Regions from separate parts of the Staphylococcus simulans genome, predicted to be linked through region 1. Evidence: riboswitches for the same ligand, from Rfam matches in the RefSeq annotation. Region 1 holds a riboswitch; each other region holds the start of a gene.
The links. A riboswitch is a leader RNA that binds a small molecule or an ion and turns the genes downstream of it on or off. The one in region 1 is predicted to bind thiamine pyrophosphate.

Region 2: another riboswitch for thiamine pyrophosphate. It lies ahead of tenA (thiaminase II); the one in region 1 lies ahead of MUA87_RS00885 (3-oxoacyl-ACP reductase).
Region 3: another riboswitch for thiamine pyrophosphate. It lies ahead of MUA87_RS08795 (ECF transporter S component); the one in region 1 lies ahead of MUA87_RS00885 (3-oxoacyl-ACP reductase).

What each region holds. Positions count from the first base shown of each region.
Region 1 covers NZ_CP095100.1:197,188-205,602, reverse strand. The annotation lists gene MUA87_RS00910 (pyridoxamine 5'-phosphate oxidase family protein) at 1-426, shown strand; gene MUA87_RS00905 (phytoene/squalene synthase family protein) at 510-1,373, opposite strand; gene MUA87_RS00900 (YbgA family protein) at 1,572-1,949, opposite strand; gene MUA87_RS00895 (YfcC family protein) at 1,990-3,405, opposite strand; gene MUA87_RS00890 (hypothetical protein) at 3,584-3,898, opposite strand; TPP riboswitch at 4,049-4,150, shown strand; gene MUA87_RS00885 (3-oxoacyl-ACP reductase) at 4,266-5,018, shown strand; gene MUA87_RS00880 (LLM class flavin-dependent oxidoreductase) at 5,048-6,352, shown strand; gene MUA87_RS00875 (hypothetical protein) at 6,468-6,800, shown strand; gene MUA87_RS00870 (helix-turn-helix transcriptional regulator) at 6,846-7,031, shown strand; gene MUA87_RS00865 (poly(glycerol-phosphate) alpha-glucosyltransferase) at 7,083-8,415, opposite strand, start outside.
Region 2 covers NZ_CP095100.1:959,082-967,496, reverse strand. The annotation lists gene thiD (bifunctional hydroxymethylpyrimidine kinase/phosphomethylpyrimidine kinase) at 1-679, opposite strand, end outside; gene tenA (thiaminase II) at 682-1,362, opposite strand; TPP riboswitch at 1,430-1,526, opposite strand; gene MUA87_RS12800 (LysM peptidoglycan-binding domain-containing protein) at 1,640-2,401, opposite strand; gene MUA87_RS04260 (transglycosylase family protein) at 2,610-3,287, opposite strand; gene MUA87_RS04255 (single-stranded DNA-binding protein) at 3,998-4,414, opposite strand; gene MUA87_RS04250 (YwpF family protein) at 4,600-5,043, shown strand; gene fabZ (3-hydroxyacyl-ACP dehydratase FabZ) at 5,116-5,553, opposite strand; gene MUA87_RS12860 (DNA-directed RNA polymerase subunit beta) at 5,558-5,683, opposite strand; gene murA (UDP-N-acetylglucosamine 1-carboxyvinyltransferase) at 5,764-7,035, opposite strand; gene MUA87_RS04235 (DUF1146 family protein) at 7,145-7,378, opposite strand; gene MUA87_RS04230 (F0F1 ATP synthase subunit epsilon) at 7,565-7,969, opposite strand; gene atpD (F0F1 ATP synthase subunit beta) at 7,989-8,415, opposite strand, start outside.
Region 3 covers NZ_CP095100.1:1,870,554-1,878,968, forward strand. The annotation lists gene MUA87_RS08780 (DUF697 domain-containing protein) at 1-404, opposite strand, end outside; gene MUA87_RS08785 (class I SAM-dependent rRNA methyltransferase) at 394-1,608, opposite strand; gene auxA (lipoteichoic acid stability factor AuxA) at 1,720-3,033, opposite strand; TPP riboswitch at 3,268-3,370, shown strand; gene MUA87_RS08795 (ECF transporter S component) at 3,476-4,051, shown strand; gene MUA87_RS08800 (ABC transporter ATP-binding protein) at 4,064-5,473, shown strand; gene MUA87_RS08805 (energy-coupling factor transporter transmembrane component T family protein) at 5,466-6,260, shown strand; gene MUA87_RS08810 (hypothetical protein) at 6,497-6,721, shown strand; gene purD (phosphoribosylamine--glycine ligase) at 6,879-8,126, opposite strand; gene purH (bifunctional phosphoribosylaminoimidazolecarboxamide formyltransferase/IMP cyclohydrolase) at 8,151-8,415, opposite strand, start outside.

The DNA.
Region 1 (8,415 bases):
ATGGATAGACAAGTTGTCTTAAAAAAGATTAAAGATATTATGAAAGCATCACGTATTGGTGTACTTTCAACTTCCTATGACAATAAGCCAGATAGCCGATATATGATTTTCTATGACCAAGAATTTGATTTATATACGAAAACTAGTACAGACTCAGTAAAGATTGAAGAAATCGAACAAAATCCTGTTGCGCATATTTTATTAGGCTATGATGATACGAAAAACCATAGTTTCTTAGAAATCTATGCAGACTTAGAAGTCACTGAAGATCCAGATGTATTAGATTGGATTTGGGACGAACAAGATAAATCGTTCTTTGATTCTAAAGAAGACCCTAAACTTTGTGTCATTAGAGCTATTCCAAGATCTATTAAATTAATGAATAGCGATTCAGAAGATGGACCGCAATATGTAGAATTTAATTAAGCTATAAACATGACAAAACCAGCATGCCTGTTTGAAACATCACATGCTGGTTTTGTTTATAGTTTATTGTTTTAAGTTTAAAGTTATTTGTATGATTTCATGACACGACGGTAAATTTGACCTTTTTTCAAGCGACTGACATATGCACGTTGGTGCAATGAATAATGCTTTTTACGTACAACTTCAAGGATTTCACGATACGCTTGAGCTGCAACTTCAATAATGGGGCGTGCATCTTCGTGGAAGTAATCTAAATGACTTAATGCATTATGATACATAGCATCCGCATCTTTGGCGTAACTTTCCCATAAATCAATATAATTTTGTGTCACACCGTCTTCATATACTGCTTTTAAATCAACATTATATTCTTTTAAGCGATTTGCGCTTAAATAGATACGGTTATTTTCAAAGTCTTCACCGACATCACGTAAAATATTTGTGATTTGTAGGGCTTTACCAAGTTCTATACCGATTTTATCTGCTGTCTCATAATATTGTTCATAAGCAAGTACAGGTGTCAGTAATTCACCAATCGTACCTGCCACGCCGTAACAATAGGCTTCTAGCTCTTCATCTGTTTCTAATGCTGTCATAGTCAAATCGCTTTCCACGTAATCCATTAATGTTTTAAAGGCATGTAATGGAACAGGATAAGATTTTAATGTATGACGAAACGCACGCATCACAGATGCGTTACTATTAAAGTTCACATTTTCAGAATCTCCATCGTAGATGTGTTCTAAATCTTCACGAATCGCATCTAAGCGTTTTGGATCTTCATATTCATCTATACTGTCATCTATCATGCGACATACTGCATAAATCGCCCACACTGCTTTACGTTCTTGTTCAGGCAGACTATTAAACGCATAAGAGAAGGTTTTTGAGTACTCTTCCATTATCTTTCTGCAGTATTCGTAATCATCATTTATTAATTGTTCCATAACATTTCACACCTTGCTGTCATTATTCCTACTAGAGTCAATTACCCTCTATTTGAAATTTTAATAATAAGTTAAGTTATTCAGTTAACCAAATCTGATTTAATTTGAAACTTGTGTTACATGTTAAGCGAAAATCAGATAAAAGTCATTTAATAACCTACCACTTTTCTCAAATTTTTTAATACTTCTGATTTTCTGTCATGCATTCTTCAAAATTGAAGAATTTAATAAGTACTTACTTTGATATTTAGTCGCAAGTGTATAGATAAATGACAAGAGTTCATCAGATGTTGTTTTCTCTGATTCGAAGTCCGCTTTCAATGTTTGGTGTCGATTTTTTTCAGTATCATCCGCTTCTTTCTTAAAATAGCCCCACATATGATCAAACGTATTAATGACGGCACCTTTAGACGGAGGGAGGGCTAATGCTTCATCAATCAAGCGTTGTAATACCTCACCTTCTACATTATCTTTCATAACTGATCTGATTTGGTTATAGTGTGCTTGGCTATGCCACATGACTTCATATTTATATTCACGCCATAATTTCTCTTTCTCGTGTTGATTCAAGGACACTTCCTCCTCATGTTTTAACTTTGAACAGAGTTAGTATTCCCTAATAGCCGACAAGCAATGCGATGGACATGGCAATTGCACAAATAATAACCCACAGCAGAATCAATTTCCAAGCGAATTTCAACCACTGTACGTATGAAATTTTCGCAACTGCGAGTGCACCCATTAAAATGGCAGAAGTCGGAAACAGCACATTGCTGATGGAATCACCATATTGGAAAGCAAGCACCGTAAGTTGGCGATTAATATCTAGCAAGTCTGAAATCGGCACCATCAAAGGCATTGTAGTCAATGCTTGTCCTGAACCAGATGGAATGAAGAAGTTAAGGAAAAACTGGAAGATAAACATCACAATAATCACAATAGACGATGGGACATCATTGAGTAGTGTAGTCATTCCATGAATAATAGAATCAATAATTTTACCTTGTTCTAAAATAACGACAATGCCTTTCGCAAAACCGACAATCATTGCGCCAAATAAAATGTCTTTCATTCCTTCAATAAAAGCATCAAAGGTACCATTCATACCTAAGTCATTGACAAACCCTGCAAGCAAACCTGCCAAAACAAAGTTTGCGCTCATTTGATTAAAAGACCATTCATAACGAAAGATACCATAGACGTTAAACACAATAGTTAACGCAATAATACTTAATGCGAAGGCTTGACGTTTGGTAAAGCGTTCATATTCTATAGCTTTATGACTTTGACCTTCTTCTTGTTCTAAAGCATAAACGACACTTTTCTTTGGATTACGTTTCACTTTTCTAGCATAAAGCATTACCGAACCGATCGCTGCGGCTAGAATGAATATATAAATGATGGAACGTAACCCCCAACCTGAGAACATGGGAAGTTCAGCAACGGTTTGCGCAACACCGACTGTAAATGGATTCAACATACCTCCAATAAATCCACTTGCGGCACCTAAAATCACCATCGCGGCTCCTGTCATCGCATCATAACCTAGGGTTCTCGCAATAATTACACCGATCGGCACAAAGATAATGGTTTCTTCTGCTAAACCAATTGAAAAGCCTAAAATAGAGAACACAATCATAGTTAATGGAATCATTAAGATGCGCGAAGAACCTAATGTTTTAATCGCTTGGTTAATCCCGTTTTCAAATGCGCCTGTTCTATGTACAATACCGAAAGCACCACCAACTAAAAAGATATAAAAGACAATTTCTCCTCCTGTCAGTAAACCTTCAGGTACTGCACGGAATAAATCTAAAAATGACACCCCGTGTTGTTCAATACTATGATATGAACCTGGGACTACTAACGTTTGTCCCCCTTTATCTACGCGTTTATATTCCCCTGCTGGAATAATATACGTCAAGACGCAAGCAATGGCGATAATTATCATTAACAATGCATACGTATGAGGTGTTTTTAATTGAAATTTTGAAGATGAATCTTTTGAATTTTCCTTTGTATTTTCTGTCATACACATTCCTCTTTCCCACTATTAATTATCTGAATTTTCTTATTTTATATAGTATAGCCTATTTCTGAATCATTAGTCGGGAAAATTTAGTATCGTTGTGTATTTGAAGTAAATAGAAACATAATGAAAAAGCTGACCGGTTATACTTTCGGTCAGCTTTCAATTCATCATGATTCAATTATGAAGAAGGTTTATCTTCTTCGTGTGGTGCATTCGCGGCTGCTTTTGCTTCAACACGTTGTGCTTCTTCTTCAGCTGTTACTTCTCGATGTTCTTGTTGTTGTTCAAGTGCTTTAACATCTTGTGGTTGTTGATTTTCAGTTTCTTGAGTTTTAGCCGCTTGTTCTTCTTTAGCTTTCGCTTCTTTTTGTTTTTGTGCTTCCCATCTAGCTTCTTTTTCTTGTTTTTTCAATTTACGTTTCTTTTCTTCACGCACAGAGAAGACAATGAAAATAATGGCTAATAAAGGGAATGACATACCTAACCAGAACATATAACTCACTCCAATTCTGTAGGGAGACCCTGTTATTTGTATTCTTGTTTATCATAACATGTATGCTGTTATTTTTTCACTAAATCCTTTCTTATCGCCCTTCCTTGACTTACATCTAGAAAGTCGATAGATTAAGGTTAATGACAAATATAAATGCACTAGGGGCGTTTTATAACTGAGATGAAGCATGGCTTCAGACCCTTTGAACCTGATCTAGCTGAAACTAGCGTAGGAAAGTGTGAGTACATAACTAAGAAAGTATGGCTAAGAATGTCTGAGTCTATACTTTCAACTCGCTCTGATACGCACAGCTCTAGATAGGTTGTGTGTTTTTTTATGTCTTAATTTAACTAAAGGGGCGATTTAAATGGCAAGAACAATTTTAGTAACAGGCGGCGGACGTGGCTTAGGTGCTGTAATCAGCCGTACATTAGGCGAACAAGGTTTTAACGTTATTATTAACTACAACCAAAGTAAGGAAGCTGCCGAAGCATTGGCTCAAGAAATTGATAATAACCGTGCTGTCGCAATTCAAGCAGACGTTACTGACCGTGAAGCTGTAGAGCGTTTAGTCAAAGAAGGAACAGAAACATTCGGTCGTATTGATGGTGTAGTGAACAACGCATTGATTGGTTTCAAATTTGATCCGACAACACAAAAATCATTTAAAGATATGGACTGGTCAGATTATCAAAATCAAATCGATGGCACATTAAAAGCTGCATTCAACGTTGTACAAAGTGTGGTACCTCAATTTATTGAAAATCAACGTGGCAGTGTTGTATCTATCGGCACAAATTTATACCAAAATCCTGTTGTTCCTTATCATGAATATACAACAGCGAAAGCTGCATTAATTGGTTTCACACGTAACATTGCAGCAGAGCTTGGCCAATATGGTATTAATGCGAATGTTGTTTCAGGCGGATTGCTTAAAACAACGGACGCTAGCTCAGTTACTACACCTGAAGTCTTTGACTTGATTGCGCAAAGTACACCACTACGTAAGGTGACAACACCGCAAGATGTCGCAAACATGGTGGCTTATCTTGTTTCAGAACAAGCAGACGGTATTACAGGCCAAAACATCACTGTTGACGGCGGATTAACAATGAACTAAGTAACAATATTAAACACGAGGTGAATAACATGCCTACGCAGAAAGAAAAACAACTGCACATTGGCGTTTTATTATATGGATGCGGCCATCATCAAGCCGCATGGCTGATGCCTGATTCAAGTGTCGAACGTATCGGCACCATCGAGTATTATCAAGATTTAGCTCAAATCGCAGAACGCGGTTATTTTGACGCGGTGTTTTTCGCGGATAACCAATCCTTCCCCGCAAATAATGACACCACGATGCCTGCGTTCTGGTTTGACCCTATTGTCAATTTAACTGCAATTTCGCAGGTCACAAAACATGTCGGGTTAGTCTCAACGATTTCCAGCACATTTTCTAACCCTTATACGGCTGCACGTCAGCTATTAAGTTTGGACCATATCACTGGCGGTCGTGTCGGTTGGAATTTAGTCACATCTATGACGGATATTGAAGCACAAAATCACAGTATGGAAGGTCTGCCTGATCATACAGCACGATACCAAAAAGCAGATGAATTTGCGGAAGTCATGAATCATCTCTTCGAGTCATGGCAAACCAATGATTTTAAACACGATCGTAAATACAATCAACTGATTGATTCAAAAGCAATAGAACCTTTCAATCATCAAGGAGAACACTTCCAAGTTCGCGGCCCTTTATCTACACCCGCAAGTCCACAAGGTAAACCTGTCGCAATGCAGGCTGGCGCATCTAAACAAGGCGTGGCACTCGCAGTTAAATATGCAGATGCAGTTTACTCTGTTTCTTGGAATATCAAACAAGCAAAACAGTTCAGACAACGCTTAGATGATGAAATCAAACGTACCGGTCAGACTGACCGCAACCTCAAAGTCTTCCCAGGTCTGGTGACTTATGTCGCAGAAACCTATGAAGCAGCTTTAGAGAAAAAAGCGGCGCTTGATAATCAACTACCGATTGAAACAGCGCTAAATCAACTCAGTTTCTTTGTCCAACAAGATTGTCATAGTTGGGATTTAGATGACAAAGTCCCAAACTTACCTCCTGTCTCTGAATTTACTGGGCCTGTAGGTCGTTATGAAACAGTCCTTGAGATTATCAGAGATACAGATCCCACTGTACGAGAGTTATTGGGGTATTTAAATGCAGGTGGTGGTCATTTAACATTGATTGGAACACCTGAAGAAATTGTGGATGAAATGGAACATTGGTTCAAAGAAGGTGTGGCAGATGGTTTCAACTTAATGCCTCCTACCTTGCCGGATAGCTTAGATGATTTTGTGCATATGATTGTTCCAGAATTACAAAAACGCGGACTTTACCGAAAAAACTATACAGGACACACATTTAAAGAACATTTAGGAATTTAAAACAGGGCCATTCGGCTCTGTTTTTTTATACGAAATGTAAAACATACTTGACATTATTTAAGCGCAGCAGTATTCTAAAAATGTCAAATAAACTTTACATTTCAGGAGGGACATCATGATATTACTTAAAATTATCATCCCTATTGTAACCTTAGTTGCTTTCGCATTTGCTTGGAGAGGCTTCTTAAAAAATTATATGCCTTCAGAAGCAGTAGATGTTCAAACTGAGTCTCATTATGACGAACGTCAAACTAAAATTATTTTAGAAGTACTCGCAAAGACTTTTATCATTACTATTCTTCTCATTACATTCGCCTTTCTAAATCGTACGCTTGGTTTAGTCAGTGCACATAGTTTTATCTCGAAATATCCTGAAGCTGTCTTTTTAGTTATTATAATGGGAAGTTTAGTTTATAATTATGTAATCGTTAAACGAAAGTATTCATAATAGACATAGAGTGATGAGAAAATACACCTACAAAGGGTGAGAGTTATGAAAAACAAAATAAAATTGTATCGCAAACAAAATGGGATGTCTCAAGAAGCACTAAGTAAAAGTGTCAATGTTTCGAGACAAACGATTAATGCGATTGAAAATAATAAGTATGATCCTTCTTTAAGCTTAGCTTTTAAAATCGCTAAACAGTTTAAAGTTACAGTGGATGAATTATTTTCATAATAAAACAGGCCATGAACTCGTAATTTTGTTCATGGCCTGTTTTATATGTCATTATTTAAAGACTTTTTGGTATTGGACGTAACCAGAAATATAGTGTTCGATATCATCAATGCGTACACGATAACCATGGTGTTTGATAAAGAACGAACCAAGAATACGTTGTGGATTTTTAAAGTACATCGCAAGTTCTGGATAGAAGTATCCTGTACGCTGATAATCTGCACGTTTATGAATCGTTGTCATTAAATCATCTACGTTAATCAATCGATTTACGATTTCCCCAAAACCTTTTTCTCTGGCTTTACGTACAATATGATACGTTGCCATCAACATCTCCATGAATGTTGGGAAAGTTGTAATACGATTCTTAATGTAGTCTAAATAACTAGAAACATTTCTAATTCCAAATTCTATATATTTCGCTTCAGGCGCAATTTGGATTAATTCATTCGTACAATAACCTAACCAATGATCATGGTTCTTCCAGTAACTTTGTGAAATGAATCGTTCAAACATATGACGTACTGTTTCTAACCATTTTTCATTCTGATCAACTTGATAAAGTCGTAATAATCCTAACGCAGCTTCACCATCATAATAAATCACACGGAACTTTTCTTTAACTTCTAGACTAGGATATTGTAAGACATGTACAGTTTCAGCTGTTTCACTGTCAATCATTGAAACCATACCTTCTGCCACTTGTTGTGCAGCTTCTAAATACTTCTGGTTACCTGGTTTTATTTTTAGATACTCACAAATCGCAAAAACAAATGCCGCATTTTGACCTAGTTTAATTTCATTAATATTTTTGGTGTCATCAAATATATGTGCGACTTCTCCTTGCTTGTATAAGTAATTGTCGATTAAGTAATCAATCGCTTTTTCAGCAATAGTGATATCTTTGTTTAAGTAATGTAATCCTTCCATTAGCGCATAAGTTGAAGAAGCATGTCTCAAATTATTATAGAAACTGATTTTCTTATCGAAGTGTGGAAAATAACCATAGATAAATTGACCGCTTGGTTGTAACTCATTCGCAAGATAATCTGTCGAAGTTTCCAACATTTTATCAATTTCTTGTGACAAATCTTCAACATGACGTAATCCTTTTTCACGGCCCTCTGCGGCTAGTTCATAAACCTCATGATTTTCAATAAAGTAACCCTTTGTATAAAACTTTTTAATCGGCTTACCCATATAATCTTGATGTCTATAGAATTGTTTATGTTTTGTATATTTCTTCAAATAGTTATTGATATTATCCTCAGATAAGAAGAAAGACTTTTTATCTTTAGTCGGTCTGACAAAGGCATTAATATTAATTTCTTCTGCCATGAAAGTTAAATTCCAATTCTTATCACAAGCAATTCCGTAATCAATA
Region 2 (8,415 bases), 760 kb from region 1:
TCGCTAGCTCAGCCGCAATTACAGCTGAAAAAGTACAACCTGTACCATGTGTATGTTTTGCTTCATATCTTTCACTTTCAAAAATTTCTAAACCATCTTTCGTAAATAGATAGTCTTTTGCGATATTGTCATCTTCGATATGACCACCTTTAATGACTACACCTTTACTGCCGATTTCTTCTATGAAGATTTTACCTGCTTTTTTAATCGCATCTTCATTATCTAATTTGAATCCTACAATTTCCTCTGCTTCAGGTAAGTTAGGTGTTGCAACATCAGCAAGTGGTAACAAGATACTTTGTAAGGCATGTTTACCTTTATCATCCATTAAAGAGTCTCCACTTTTGGCTAGCATTACTGGATCAATGACATATGGAATTTCAGGATGCTTTTCTAAATAAGTACGAATTAATTCCATCATTTCTTTTGTCGCAATCATGCCAGTTTTAATCGCTTGCGGTAATTCGTCATCAAACACACTATCTAACTGTTCTTCTAACCAAGATAATTCTAAGTTATGAATGTGTTGAACCCCTTTTGTATTTTGCGCTACGATACTTGTGATTGCGGCCATCCCGTACACACCGCATGCATGAAATGACTTTAAGTCAGCCATTACACCTGCGCCGCCTGTTGGATCTGTGCCTGCAATCGTTAAAGCAATTTTCGGTTTGTTCATAATTATTTACCTCCAAATTCCCATTGTTCTTTTGTATAAGCCATATTAAAGAAGTTTCGTTCATGTACTGTACTTTGTAGATAATTCTCTCTGACTTCTTGTCTCTCTGTATCTGTCATATGTTTAGTTAACTCATTCATTAATTGATTTAAAACATCGATTAATGCATCCATTTCTGTTTGATAGAATTCAAACCATTTTTTCAATATAGAAGATTGATTTAATCTGTCATCCTGCATTGCGCGTTTTGCTACTTCTGCATAGACATAAGGACAAGGTGCCATTGCCGCAATCGCATATGCAGCATTTTCATGGGCATAAACGTTGTAATACATATGTTTAATATAATGGTCACCACTTGGCGGCCACACTTTTTGTTGTACGATTTCGTGATACGGTTCACCCACGTATTCTGCCATGAATTCATGTGCTTCCACTTCACCATTCACAATGAATTGAATTTGATCAACTAGAAATCGAACACTTTCTAAATTCGGCATTTTAGGAATTAATAAAGCATAGATATTCGCAAACTCTCTTAAGTACGAGGCATCTGCACGTAAATATTGTCTAATTGACTCTTTATCTATATTCCCTTTTAACAATGCTTGAATGAAATTATCGTCATAAATTTGATCAATAATCGGTTGTGCATCTCTTTCAAGTGTTTCAGCAAAAGTCACTTTTATTCCTCCAATAAAAAAACTGCATTCCAACCTAGGAGTGCAGTTTCAGTATTTTTGCATCATGCATACTATGTATCTACTTTCCTACGTTGGTCTTAACCAAATCAGGTTTAAAGGGTCTAGTTTCCTATCTCAGCCAAAAGGCGCCCCTAGCAGTTTTTATTTAATTTATTTACATACTAAACATATCAAAGCCCTTTCATACTTGCAATGAATCTGTTTTCATAAAAAAAGCCGAGACCTTAGTCTCGACTTGAATTTTAACTATTTAACATTAATAACCCCAAGCACTTAATCCTTGTACGTTATATGCATGTACAGCTGAGTTGATTTGATCTTGAACTGTTGCTGTAGAACCATGACCAGGCATTGTTTGGAATAAACCGCTGGCACCTGATGGATTATACGCATTAACTTGTCCATTTGATTCACGTGCAATGATGTTTTCCCATACTGATGCAGATACGCCTGTACGAGCTTCCATTTGTGCTGCTGCGTATGCACCTGTAGAACCTGCAGTATTACCGTTAGCTAATCTTACTGAACCTGAACCATAAGATGCATATGATGGTGCACTGTATGATGCTTGTGGTGCGTTATAAGATTGTTGTGGTGCTGTATATGATGATTGTGGCGCATTGTTTGATTGCGCTTGGTTATAATTATTGTAAGATACTTGTTGCGTATTGTATGCATAGTGGCTGTCTGATTGTACAGCTGTTTGTGTTGTCGCAACTTTTTTAGGTTCTTTAACTTTTAAACTTTCATCTACTAAGATTAAGTCAGATTTTTTATCGTTCCATTTTTTTAATTCTTTGACTTTAACGTCGAATTTTTTAGCGATTTTATTTAAAGTGTCACCTTTAACTACAGTGTATTCACCTTTTTCGTTTAGATACTTTTCAGCGTCTTTTACTTTCTTCGCATGTTCAGCTTTTGATGATGATTTTGCTTGTACGTCTTGAGTTCCAATTCCTGTTGCCAATACTGCTGCAGCAGCTGTCACCGCTGTCGATGCTACTAGTAATTTCTTCATGTAAAATATGTCCTCCCATAAGGTGTTTGTATTAAATCATTTATTTGATGTCTTTATAATAGCATCTATCCTAATAACATAGGTTACAACAATATATATTTCTTGTGTCTTTCTTTACATACATATTACAAAAGGCAGGTTACCTCCTAAATTGGAGATAACCTGCCTGATAGATTTTTAACTATTTATTTATAATCAGTTAGCTGAATTATGCAGTAACCCAGTGACCTGCACCTGCGCCACCGTCATATAATTTAACAGCTGCTGCGTCTTGTACGCTTTCTGGTGCTGATGCTGGTGATTTACCTACCCATTCAGCTGGTGCTACTGAATCCCAAGTTGATTGTAAGAATTGGAATTTACCTGCTGCACCTGATGATGGGTTGATTGCGTGGATGTCGCCACCTGATTCACGTTGTGCAATTGCACGTAAGTGATCATTTAAACCAGCTGATGAACCAGTGCTTGCTGATTGTTGTGGAGCAGCTTGTTGAGCTTGAGGTGCTGCTTGTTGTGCTGGTGCTTGTTGAGTTGTTGCTTCTTGTGCTTGTGGTGCTGCTTGCTCAGCTACTGGAGCTTGTTGAGCTGCTGGTGCTTGTTGAGTTGTAGTTTGAGCTGCTGGTGCGTTACCGCCTGCTTGACCATAGCTCCAGCTCCAATATTGACCGTCTGATTCAAAGTTGAAGTCTAAACCATTATATTCAAAGTTAATATTATAAGCGCCTTCTTGTACAGGGCTTTCGTTTAATTGTTCAGGATTGTTTAATGCTGTTTCTGCTAATTGTGCTTGATCTGCATTTCCTTGTTCAGATGCGTGAGCTTCTGCTCCTACTCCTACTGCGAATAATGCTGCTGTTGCTGATGAAGCTACTAATAATTTTTTCATTTCTAAAAATCCTCCTATAAGGTAATTGTTTTTTCGTGTGATTAATATCATCAATTTGCAATTACAACTATATCATCTGAAATCAGGGTGTAGGTTACAACCAAATAAAAAAATACAGCTTAATTTTACGTGTAAATTACATTAAAATAAAATAGTTAGGTATCTTACTATCACTTCAAATCCTATTAATATCACATTCTAACTGAATTTTGACTCTTAACCTATGTAACATTTATGTAATCTTTCAGATAATTGAAGGGTTATTTTACCCTTTACATCGGCTAAAATTTCTAGAAAAAACCGCAATAAAACATGGTTTTTTCTCTGTCAAACGTCTTTTTATAAAAAAAGACCCTGCATAAAGTGAAATTTATGCAAAGTCTTGGTGAGTATTAGTATATTTAAAGAGTTTTTTATGGATTAAGTTGAAAGTACAAAATTGAAAATGGAGCAATCCAAGCATCTTTCGCAGTAAAAGCTATGCGTTGGACTAAATAGAGTTTAAAAATAGAGTTTGGAATAGATTATAGGAATCTTCCTATAATAGAAAGAAGGATAATTCTAACATCATAATGAATTACTTTTAATTAACGAGAGGACAGCATGATACTTTGAACAGGATAGAGATGAATACATCATGCTGGTTGTTGCAATTTGATTTTGGGAGATATGCAGTTAAGCATATATAATGTCAATGGATAACTTGGTAGTTAGAGATGAATGGCGTCGAAGGACGGGCTTCCTTCATATTCACCCATCAAAGTGTCCGTTTGTGCATGGTGTGATGAGAATTGACAACTTGAATTGTCATTCGGATGCGAGATAAATTTGATTGTTTCTACAACCAGCTCCATACCGAAATGTGTTTGATTATCTTTTTCATATTTGTAGGAATGCATATAGCCAGTAATACCGACAAGCGATCCTTTTTGTGTATAGCTGGCAATATTTCGGGCAATCTTGCCAAAAGCCTTACAATTAATAAAGTCTACAGATTGTTTGTTCTGGCCTTGATAGTTATAATGACGTTCTGTCGCAACACTAAAGTATACAATGTCTGATTCCTCCTTTGCTGTCAATTGAGGTTGTTTCGTCAATCTTCCTACAATAACGATTTTATTTAGCATTTTGTCACCTCCTTGGTTACTATCATATTCAGATTGATACATATCGTCAAAACACAAATTAAGAGAAATTTTATAGTTGATTGGTTAATTTTCTGTACTATTTCTCAAATATTTTTATCTTTTACGCTATACTAGAATCAGAAAGAAAAAATTTGCAGATTTTAAAAAGATTGGAGTGACTTCAATTGAAAACATTTAAAGCAGTCAGATTCCAAATTGTCACTGAACACGGTGGCGTTATAGAATATGAACTCTATGATGGTGTAATTATCAATAAAGAACAAAGCGGCACCGGCTGGTTGTTAGAAATTGTAATCTCCAGTAACCACTACGATATTATGAAAGAATATATGGATGATGAAACATTATTAGATATACGTGTTGTGATCACACGTCCTTCTAATGATCCTGCATTATTCGATGCAACAATTAAAAATATTTCATTATACGATAATGAGCGTATGTCTATTATTTTTGATTGCCACGTCTATACATTAAGACAAGTTTATGCTGAAAATTTATTAGCACAGCTTGTAGATGATGGATTATCTGGTGAAGAATTGAAGACTTCATTCAACCGTATGATGCAATCAAAACCACGTTTAAAAGACGAAAAAAGAGAAGATTAAAAAAAGACTGAGACAATATAGATGAATTAAAGCAATGCTTTATATCTATTGTCTCAGTCTTTTTATATCAGCTTATACATCTTGGATTGCGAATGTTAATTCACAGCTACATGCCAATTGACCATCAACAGTTGCTTTCGCAGTGCCTTTACCAATTGGTCCACGCATTTTAGTAATTTCAACTTCTAACTGTAATGTATCACCAGGTACAACTTGTCTTTTGAAACGACATTTATCAATACCAGCGAATAATGCGATTTTACCTTTGTTTTGTTCACTGTTTAAAATCGCAACTGCACCAGTTTGTGCTAATGCTTCAGTAATCAACACGCCTGGCATAACCGCGTATTCTGGGAAATGACCTTGGAAGAATGGTTCATTACCTGATACTTGTTTAATAGCCACACAACGTTGACCTTCTTCATACTCAACAACTTTATCAATTAATAAAAAAGGTTGACGGTGTGGGATAATGTTTTTAATTTGGTTATAGTCAAAAATTGTTTCCATGTTACTAGCCTCCAAAAATTTGCTTGAAATGATACCAAGTCTGGTATTCAAATATATTAAGCGGATTTTGATGATTCAATATAAAACCGATACACATACCGATGAAAAACATCAAAAGCATCATAAGCATAACGATGAGTATGTGAAAACCAATCGGTAATTTTATCACTTTAAAATAAAAGCGTTTAATCATCTTAATCCCCTACTTACTTATTTATTAACACGCTCAATATCAGCACCTAAAGCTTTAAGTTTACCGTTAAAGTTTACGTAACCTCTATCTAAGTGTTGTAATTCTGAAACTTCAGTAGTACCTTCAGCCACTAAACCGGCTAAAATCAATGCTGCTGCAGCACGTAAATCAGTTGCTTTCACTTGTGCGCCTTGTAAATGGCTTTTACCTGTAATTTTTGCATTGCGTCCTTCAACCGTAATTTGAGCATTCATTCGTTTGAATTCAGCAACATGCATAAAGCGATTTTCAAAGACAGTTTCTGTAATGACTTTATGTCCTTCAGCTGTTAACAATAACGCCATCATTTGTGATTGCATATCTGTAGGGAATCCTGGGTGTGGTAATGTTTTGATATCTACTGGTTGCAATTCACCTTCTGCAGATACTCGGATACCTTTATCTTCATATGATAAGTTGACACCCATTTCTTCTAGTTTATACAACAAGCTTGTTAAATGTTCTTTAATTGCACCTTTAACTAAAACATCGCCTCTTGTAATAGCGCCTGCTACAAGTAATGTACCAGCTTCAATACGATCTGGGATAATCGCATGTTCTACACCATGTAAAGCTTCGACACCATGAATCGTAATTGTATCTGTTCCTGCACCAGTTACATTACCGCCCATTTCGTTGATGTAGTTTGCTAGGTCAACGATTTCTGGTTCACGTGCAACATTCTCGATAACAGATTTACCTTTTGCTAATGAAGCCGCCATGATGATATTTTGTGTAGCACCTACACTTGGGAAATCTAAGTGAATCTCTGCACCTGTTAAACCATTTGCAGTTTCTGCAAAGACAAAGCCGTTTTCTAAATGAATTTTGGCACCTAGTGCTTCAAATCCTTTGATATGTTGTTCAATCGGTCTGCTTCCGATAGAGCAACCGCCTGGTAAAGCTACTTTTGCATGACCTAAACGTGCAAGCAATGGACCCATGACTAAAATACTCGCACGCATTTTACTGACATATTCATAAGGTGCTTCTGAATTCAATTGTTTCGTCGCATCAACTGTCACGCTGTTATCCTCTTTATGATACTCAATTTCAGCATTAAGCGTTGAAAGTACATTATTAATCGTTTCAACATCGCTTAACTCAGGCACATTATGTAATGTACTCGCTCCCTTTGAAGCTAACAATGATGCAGTTAAAATTGGCAATACTGCATTTTTTGCTCCCTCAACTTGTACTTCTCCTACTAGACGATTTCCGCCTTTAATAATCATTCTATCTCTATTCATTACTACTCCTCCACTTTTTAACTCCTGAACATCTTCAATTTAAAAATTTCTCATCTCTTCTATTACCTATTATTATATATGGAAAAACATTTGAATTACACTCAAACGATTAGCGGCCAAGATATTTAAGTTGCGTTGAAAATTGCAATAAATCTATGATGAAATTACTAACTCCTGTTCCGATTAAAATCGCAAGAAATATAATCAATACTTGTACTTGGACAGGATAACCCTTTTTAAAGAATTGATCCAACCTAATCGCATTCAATGCCCAATATGCGACACAGATACAAAGCACATGCATAATCAAATGCGCAATCGCAAATTGCCCTAAATATTCCATGATCTTTGTCGTCTCCTCAATTGTTTACTGTCTCATATTGTACATGAAAATAGAGTAAAATCATACATTCTTACTTAGAAATTCAAAATCCTAATATCTGTTCACTCATATGTTTACCCTAAAATTTGACATTAAAAAATAGGATATACCTCAAAGTGAGATATATCCTATACTTTATGGTTGTTATTATTTCATTTCCGAAACTTTAATGCGGTTTTCCGCACGTTCTAAAGCTCGTTCTGCTCTGTTAATGTCAGTATCTTCGTCATTGTTATTCAAATGTGATTCTGCTCTTTCTTTAGCCGATTTAGCACGTCTGATATCAATATCTTCAGCTTTTTCTGCTGTCTGTACAATAATTGATGTGCTTTCATGTCTGATTTCAACGAAACCATCACTGACCGCAATGAAATCAATCCCATCTGTATAATTTACTTTAACATAACCTGTTTTAATTGCTGTAACAGTTGGTAAATGGCCGGCCATTACACCAATGTCGCCTCCAACTGTCTGCAGAATCGCAATTTCAACATCATCTTGGTTATAAACAGAACCATTAGGAGTAACAATATTAACGTTCATTGTGTTCATTAAACTTTACCTCCTAATATTATACTTCAACACCCATGTCTTTAGCTTTTTCTAATACATCGTCCATGCTGCCGACTAAACGGAATGCATCTTCAGGGATGTGGTCATATTTACCTTCAAGAATGTCCTTGAAGTCTTCAACTGTACGCTTAACAGGTACGTATGAACCTTTTTGACCAGTGAATTGTTCTGCAACGTGGAAGTTTTGAGATAAGAAGAATTGAATACGTCTTGCGCGTTCAACTGTGCTCTTATCTTCATCAGATAATTCATCCATACCTAAGATTGCGATGATATCTTGTAATTCTCTGTATTTTTGTAATGTTGATTGTACACGACGAGCAACATCATAGTGTTCTTGACCAACGATGCTTGGTTCAAGCGCACGTGAAGTTGACGCTAATGGGTCAACGGCTGGGTAGATACCCATTTCTGTTAATTTACGC
Region 3 (8,415 bases), 950 kb from region 1:
TTAGCAACATCTTTAACGACCATTTTCAAGATACCTTTTGAAACCGTACGTCCGATGAATTGACTGCCTTGGATTGATGCTGCGACTAATACACGTTCTTTTAAATCATCACTCATACGGTTCACTTCTTTATGATCTAAACCGTAAATTTTATTAATATCTTCTATAATATCTTTCATCAGCTTTAAATCGACCCCAAAATCTAATCCTGGAATCGGAATGACACTTGCTGAAGATGACAATAATGCTTTCTTTCTTACTAATTCTTCAGCGCGTTCACGTCTTTTTGCTAAATCCTTTTTATTCTTCGGTAAACGCCCTTTACCTACGACCGGATCAATTTTCAACATTTTATTTCCAATTTTGTCTGTAGATTTTTTTATGAATTTATCTTTAATCCCCATAATAGTCCTCCTCGATTATTACTTCTTCCACTTTTTCTGATACCCGAACAAAGACTACTTTTAAATATTTTGATGGTTTATAGTGCGGATGTGTTTTAAAATCTTTCGGAAGTCCCATTGCTTCTAAAATTTCAAAATCTACATCTTGTGCATCAAGCGTTCTCTTAATCATGTTTTTAAACGCTTTTGAAGTTAACGCACTTGAGTTTGTACTTAAAATTAAAGTACCTCCATCATTTAAAACAGGTAAAGCTTCTTCAATCAACTTATGATAGTCTTTTTGAACCGTAAAGACTTTCTTTTTATTACGCGCAAAACTTGGCGGATCAATAACAATCGTGTCATAAGCCTTATTGTGTCTTGCCGCATAATGATAGAAGTCAAAAGTATCCATGACATAAATATATTGTGTTTTCGGGTCAATACCATTTACCCCAAAATTCTCCTCTGTCAAACCTCTAGAACGATTTGCAAGGTCGACACTAGTCGTTTCTGCTGCTGTTTGTGCTGCAATGACAGAGAATGCCCCTGTATAACTAAATAAATTCAAAACACTGCGGTCAGGCGCATAAACATCACGTAATTTTTTACGCACTTCTTTTTGGTCTAAGAAAATTCCTGTCATCGGTCCGTCATCTAAATCAATATTATAGAACGTAAAGTTTTCTTCAATAACAATTGGGAATTCCGGTGCTTCCCCTGTTACGAAACCACTAGATACTTCACTGTCTTTAAAACGTGTCTTCTCAAAAATTGAAGTATAAGGAAAGACAGCTTGAACAGCTTCTAAAATATCAGTTCTGAACGTATAAATCCCTTTTGAATACCATTGGATTAATAAATGACGATCGTAGTAATCAATTGTTAAACCGCCGACACCGTCTCCTTCTGCATTAAACAATCTGAATGCATTTGTACCATCGATATCAAAGTAGTATTGTCGATAATCTAAAGCTTCTTCAAATAGCGCTTCAAAAAATTCTTGATTAATTTCTTCTTCAGCATCATAGCTTAAGACCCAACCTAATCCTTTATGTTGGCGCCCAACGTATGCTGTCGCAATGTATCGGCCATCATCAGTCACAATATGAAAAATATCACCATCTTCTAAATGACTATGTTCATAAATATCTTCTTCATCCACTAATGGATACTGATTTAAATACTTTTGTTCTTTACCTTTATTTAATACTGCTGTCTTCATATTATTATTCCGCCTTCTATGTGTAGTTACTTTTATCTTAACGTATCAGACGCTTCCTTTCTAAAAAGAACGTCTCAAATCCATTAAAAAAGCCGAGGAAACTTAAGTTCCTCAGCTTTTGTGTGATTCTGCTTTAGCTGGCGTACGTAATTGGATAATAAACGCAATCGTAATCGCCACAAGCATAATAAATAAAATCGGTGTAATAAAAATGGATAATAATAATCCATGAATCATAATATTGACAAATTCTGTCAACAATTTAAAGAATAAAATACTCACCATAAACAACTGCGCATAATACAATTTACCGCGTAAGAAATGCGTCAATGTTGTAATGATATAAGCGATAATCACAAGCAACAATAAGAAGAGTGTGATCCACTCGATTACATATGATGTTTGTGATAATTCCCAATCACCTGACATAAACAAACCATTACGGTTGTTTAATTCTAGTAAGGTAAATAGGAATAAAATCGCACCGCAAATCAATTCAACGATACCCGGTTTAATCCATTTTGGACGACGCATCCAAGTTGGGAAATCGTCTTCTTGCAGATTGACTTTATCTTTAACTGCTTTTTTGAAACTATCTCGTTTTCTTCTGATTTTCTCTAAATCAATACTTCTGCGTGTTCTGTATGTCAATTCTTGTGTACGTTCTTGAATTTCACGCAGCTGTTCTTTCGTTTGGCTAATTGTGCCGTTCTTGTCTGTACGTGAATACAACATTTCTTCGCCTAATTCTGCTTTAGTTAGCGGCAATGATCTTCTAAGGAATAAGAAATTCCAAATAGACATTTGACCTAAACACCACATGACAACGAAGAATGCGTTGACACTTAAAATATCAATTAACGCAATTTCATGACTTTCGATTCTGCCATATAACGAAATTTGAGAAATTAAATAACTGATTCCGTACGTACAGATAATCCATAGATAGTGCTCTTTTTGGTGCGCACTGTTCAACTCATCCTTGTACACAATGTATCCGATATGCACAATAAACGGAACCACGAATACAATCGCAAAGAAGCCGTAAACTTGTGTCATAAAGACGATTGTGATGAGGAAGAAAAAGATTCCTATTATAAGGAAGAAAATTGAGATATCATAATCATATTTTGTAGTCATAAATAATAAATAGCCAATCCATAGCAATGCAACACCGAACAAGATAATCAAGATGGCGCTGACCACTGGGAAATGACCAATAAATTGACTCATAATCCGTATTATTTCAACAAAGAAAGCATTGATGAAATCCCACACATTATTAATATGTATGTCAACCTTGCTCCCCTTCGCAAGTTTATGGATAAATGATAGATTGAGTAATACAATGATTCCAATGAAAAGTGAAACAATGCCAATAATCAAACTATAAATGATTTCAGCGTGCTTCTTTATATACGACATGTTTTTCACCTCATAGTTATTATATATGAACAATTCCATTGTGTCTTTAAAAATTAAAGTAAATCATTCTATGGTAGTATATTAGACTCAGACGCTATGCTCAATCCTAAATACACAATTTAACGTAATCTTAATGTGAACTTGCCTTTTTCATACCCGTTCTCTCTGGCTTAAATCTAAAATCACCTTGACAGAACCTATTAAAAAGCATACATTTAGTATAAATCTAATAAAGAAATACACTAGGGGTGTTTCGAACTGAGATGAAGCACAAAGCTTCAAACCCTTCGAACCTGATCTAGCTGAGACTAGCGTAGGAAAGTGTAAAGAATGAACTGGTTTAGGATTTCAGGGTAGAACCAGGGTATTCTGATGCTTATTTTCACGCTGCTTGCTAGACAAGTTTGCGTGTTTTTTTGTTTATATAGGAGGAATTGACATTATGTCTAAAGGACTTAAGCTTTCAGATATCTTAGTTACTGTGTTAATCGCAGTTATCTTTGCTATCATTTACAACATTTGGAACTTAGTGTATAAAGCCATGCAAGTGACTGGCTTACACTTAGAAGAATTATCTTACGGTATGTGGTTCGCAGCTGCTGTTGTTGCTTACTTAATCATTCCGAAAGCCGGTATTGCACTGTTAGCTGAATTCGCTGCTGGTGCTGGGGAAACAATTGTAATGGGACGCTTTGATATTGCGACAATTGTTTACGGCTTACTACAAGGTTTAGCGTGTGAAATTATTTTTGCGATTTTCCGTTATAAATCACGCAAATTAATGGTAGCGGTACTTGCTGGTCTAGCAGCCGCATTAGTTACTTTCCCTATCGACTTCTACTATGGTTATTTAGGTGAAGTAGCTGGATGGAACTTATTCTTATATGTATTCTTCCGTTGTATCAGCGGGATTGTACTTGCTGGGATTTTCCCATATTATCTTGTCAAAGCTCTGGATCAGACTGGGGTTACAAAATTATTCCGTCCTGCTTCCAAAAAGGATTATGACAATTTGTAAGGAGACATAAACGTGTTACTTGCTCAAAATTTACGACTTAAATATCCAAATGCACCAGATAAAATATTTGATGGTTTAGATATAGAAATACCTGATAAACAAAAGGTCTTATTACTCGGCCCTTCAGGCTGCGGTAAAAGTACCTTACTCAATGTATTAAGCGGCATTGTGCCGAACCTAATCGAGCTTCCAATGAAATATGACGCATTGGAAGTCGATTTAAATAGCGGCGTCATCTTCCAAGACCCAGACACACAATTTTGTATGCCAAAGGTTTATGAAGAACTCGCATTTGTGTTAGAAAATAAACAAGTGCCGAGAAAAGAGATGGACGCTTTAATTCAACAAGCATTAGCATCAGTCGACTTAGACGTTGGTCCTAAACAAACGGTTCAACAATTAAGCGGCGGTATGAAACAAAAATTAGCAATTGCTGAAACGGTGCTTCAAGAAGCAGATACATTATTCTTGGATGAACCGACTGCCATGTTAGATGTGGATGCGACAGAAGATTTATGGAATCAAATTAAAGACATGTGGCAAGAACAAACTGTCTTGATTGTAGAACATAAAGTGGAACACATTTGGGAACATGTGGATCGTGTTATTTTAATGAATCATCATGGGGAAATCATCGCAGATGATACGCCTCAAGTGATTTTACATCAACACGAAGATTTGCTGACTGAATATGGAGTATGGCATCCAAAGGCTTGGGACCATGCACCTAAAGCTGAATTATTACCGAATAAAGACATAACATCACGCTTCAAATATGAAAATGGCGAAGTCATACGTGGTAAGAAAACACTCATTCAAGTACCTGAACTCACAATCGGCGATGGTGAGTGGATTACCATCACAGGTAAAAATGGTGCAGGTAAAACCACTTTACTTGAGTCTATGATGCAATTGATTAAATATCGCGGAGAGATGTCTTATGATGGGCAACCGCTTCATAAAATTAAAGAAGCAGCAAAGCATATGTATCTGGTTTATCAAAACCCAGAACTGCAGTTCATTACGAATTCTGTTTATGAAGAAATCTTTATCAACTTCAGCGGCGAAAGCGCAAAAGCTGAAACTGAAAAACTGATTGAATTATTGAATTTAGAAGCAGTTCGTGATCAACATCCCTTCGAATTATCAATGGGTCAAAAACGACGTTTAAGTGTTGCGACTGCTTTAAGTTCACGTGCTGATATTATTTTACTTGATGAACCAACATTTGGTTTAGACAGTCACAACACGTTTAATTTATTAAATCTTTTCCAACAACGTGTTGCACAAGGTCAAACGATTATTATGGTTACGCATGACCCACATATCATTGAACGTTATCCGACAAGACGTATCGAATTACGTGACCACATGTTATGTGAAGATGTTCTATTTGAAATGGAAGGTGAAACAAATGTATGAAGCATGGAAAAAGTATTTCACCTTCGTAGATGAAGTTAATATTATCACCAAGCTTGGTTTAGGTATTTTCTTATTCTTCTTTGTGATTTTCATTCACAACTTTGATGTGATGATTTACCTAACCACTTTGATGTTTTTATTCTTACTGATTTTCGGCGGTATGAAATTGAAGGTCACTGCCCTATTCGTACTTTACACTGTGATATTCAGTATCATCTCAGCACTCTTTATGATTTTCTACGGAGATGGTACACATACCCTATTTAAATTAGGCTTTATTCATATCACAACTGAAAGTTTAGTGAGAGGACTGCATTTATCTATGCGTACGGATACCGTCACATTCTTCGGTATTGTGATGGCCTTTACGTCTCAAATTGTGATGATCTTCTACAGCCTGATGCAGCATTTGCGTGTAAAACCAAAAGTAGCCTACGCGTTTATGGCTGCCATCCGTATGGTACCGTTGATTATCAGTTCATTCATTCAACTACGTAAATCATTGAAGATGCGTTATCGTATGGTAGATAAATCAAATTATCGCGGTTTCAAGCGTGTGAAACATTTAATTATTCCGTTGTTAAGTCAAAACATACGAAAAGCACATCAACTTTCGGTTGCTATGGAGAAAAAAGGATTTAAAGATGGTAAAAGAACGTATTATTACTACGCACCATTTAGTTATCGCGACATCTTATTTATCTTATTATTCGCGGCGATATTAATTATTTCTGTAATGTTAGCTCATTATTTACCAATTACAGGAATTACTGACGTACGTGGTTGACACAAGCATTTATAATTCTTAAAATTTTTATCGGGCTGTGGTTGTCGAGCTGCAGCCCAACCAATATTTACATTTTCATTCATCCATATTTTTCCCAGCAGTGAACGGTCACCGATTCAACCGTTTACTGCTTATTTTTTATTTAACAAATATTATCGTTTAATTAAGTCAAAAGTCATATACATGTTATAATTGAAATAATCAGATTCACACAGAAAGATTGGGGGCAAAATTTCATGAAAAAACGTAATGATGCATACGAAAAAGGCTATCAACAAGCCGTCAAAGAAATTGAAACCATGTCAAAACTAAAAAATAAAAAGCGCCGTTTAAAACGTTACATTAAGAGCCGTAAACGTTCTTGGCGTTTCCATCAATTATTCAAGAGACGCAGCTCTCGCTACGTTTCTGGATATAAACAAGCTTATATTGATATGGCGAAATCATTGCCTGAAGAGTAAGGAAGTTCTGCTTCCTTGCTTTTTTATTTTGTCCCTACAATTTCATAATTAGAAGATACACGACTTAACAATAATTTATTCAAGTATTTTTCTACATACCAAAAAACAGCCGATACACAATGTACGGCTGTTTTTAGTATAAATCTATTCTTTTAAATTATGCTTCGTGTTTAATTGCTTTATCACTGATGTCACGACGATAGAATAAACCTTCACTATCAATGGCATCTGCTTTTTTATAAGCATTTGCTTTGGCTTCTTTAACTGTTTTGCCTTCACCGATCACTAAGATAACACGGCCGCCAGAAGTAACGTAATCGTCGCCTTCTTTTTTCAGACCGCTGACAAATGTAAGTCCATCTAAATCAAAGCCGCTGACTTTCACACCTTTTTCATATGAGCCAGGATAGCCTTTAGACGCTAACATCACACCTACAACAGCTTCGTCTTTCCATTTGTATTCAATCGGTTTACGTGCTTCTAGGTCTAAAATGTGCTGCATTAAGTCGCTTTCCATACGTGTTAATAATACTTGTGCTTCAGGGTCTCCGAAACGTGCATTAAACTCGATAACTTTCGGACCTTCTTCAGTTAAGATTGCGCCAATATATAGGACACCGAAGAATGGATATCCTTCTTCTTGCATTGCTTTCGCAATCGGTTGCGCAATTTCATCATTTGTACGTTTTAGTACATCTTCTGAAATATGAGGCACTGGGCAATACGCACCCATACCGCCTGTATTTGGTCCTTTATCGCCATCATATGCACGTTTATGGTCTTGTGCAATCGTATCGAAAGGTACAGCATAATCGCCATTCACAAAGGTCATGACAGAGTATTCTTCGCCTTCTAAGAATTCTTCGAATACAATTTTGCCTTGTTCTTCAGGATACAGTGTTTCGACTGCTTCTTTCGCTTCATCACGTGTCATCGCGATAATAACACCTTTACCTGCGGCAAGACCGTCTTTTTTCAAGACAACAGGAATCTTGCAATCTTCTACATATTTTAATGCATCAGATTTAGAATCCACTTCTACATATTCTGCAGTTGGGATGTCATATTTTTCCATAATACGTTTCGCAAATGATTTTGAACCTTCAATTTGTGCTGCTTTCGCACCAGGACCGAAAACTTTAACACCTGCGTCACGTAATTTGTCGCCTAACCCTTCAGTTAAAGGTTGTTCTGGACCGATGACTGCCCATTCAACTTCATGATCTACCGCAAATTTTACAATGTCATCATGTGCAGTTTCAGCAATTTCACCGTGCACTTCAGCGACAGTTTCCATTGCTGCATTTCCAGGAATTGCATACACTTGGTCAACAAGTTCAGATTGATTTAATTTGTGCGCAAGGACATGTTCACGTCCTCCGCCTCCGATTACTAATACTTTCATCTTTAGCATTTTCCTCCTGAATGATTAATGTTTGAAGTGACGTACGCCAGTCATTACCATCGCAATGCCGTGTTTGTCTGCCATATCAATAGAATCTTGGTCTTTAATAGAACCACCTGGTTGGATGATCGCTTTGATACCTGCTTTTGCTGCTAATTCTACTGTGTCATCCATTGGGAAGAAACCATCTGAAACTAATGCTACATTATCATTAATTTCAATTGCACGTTCAATCGCAATTTCTGCAGAACCGACACGGTTCATTTGACCTGCACCGATACCTACAGTT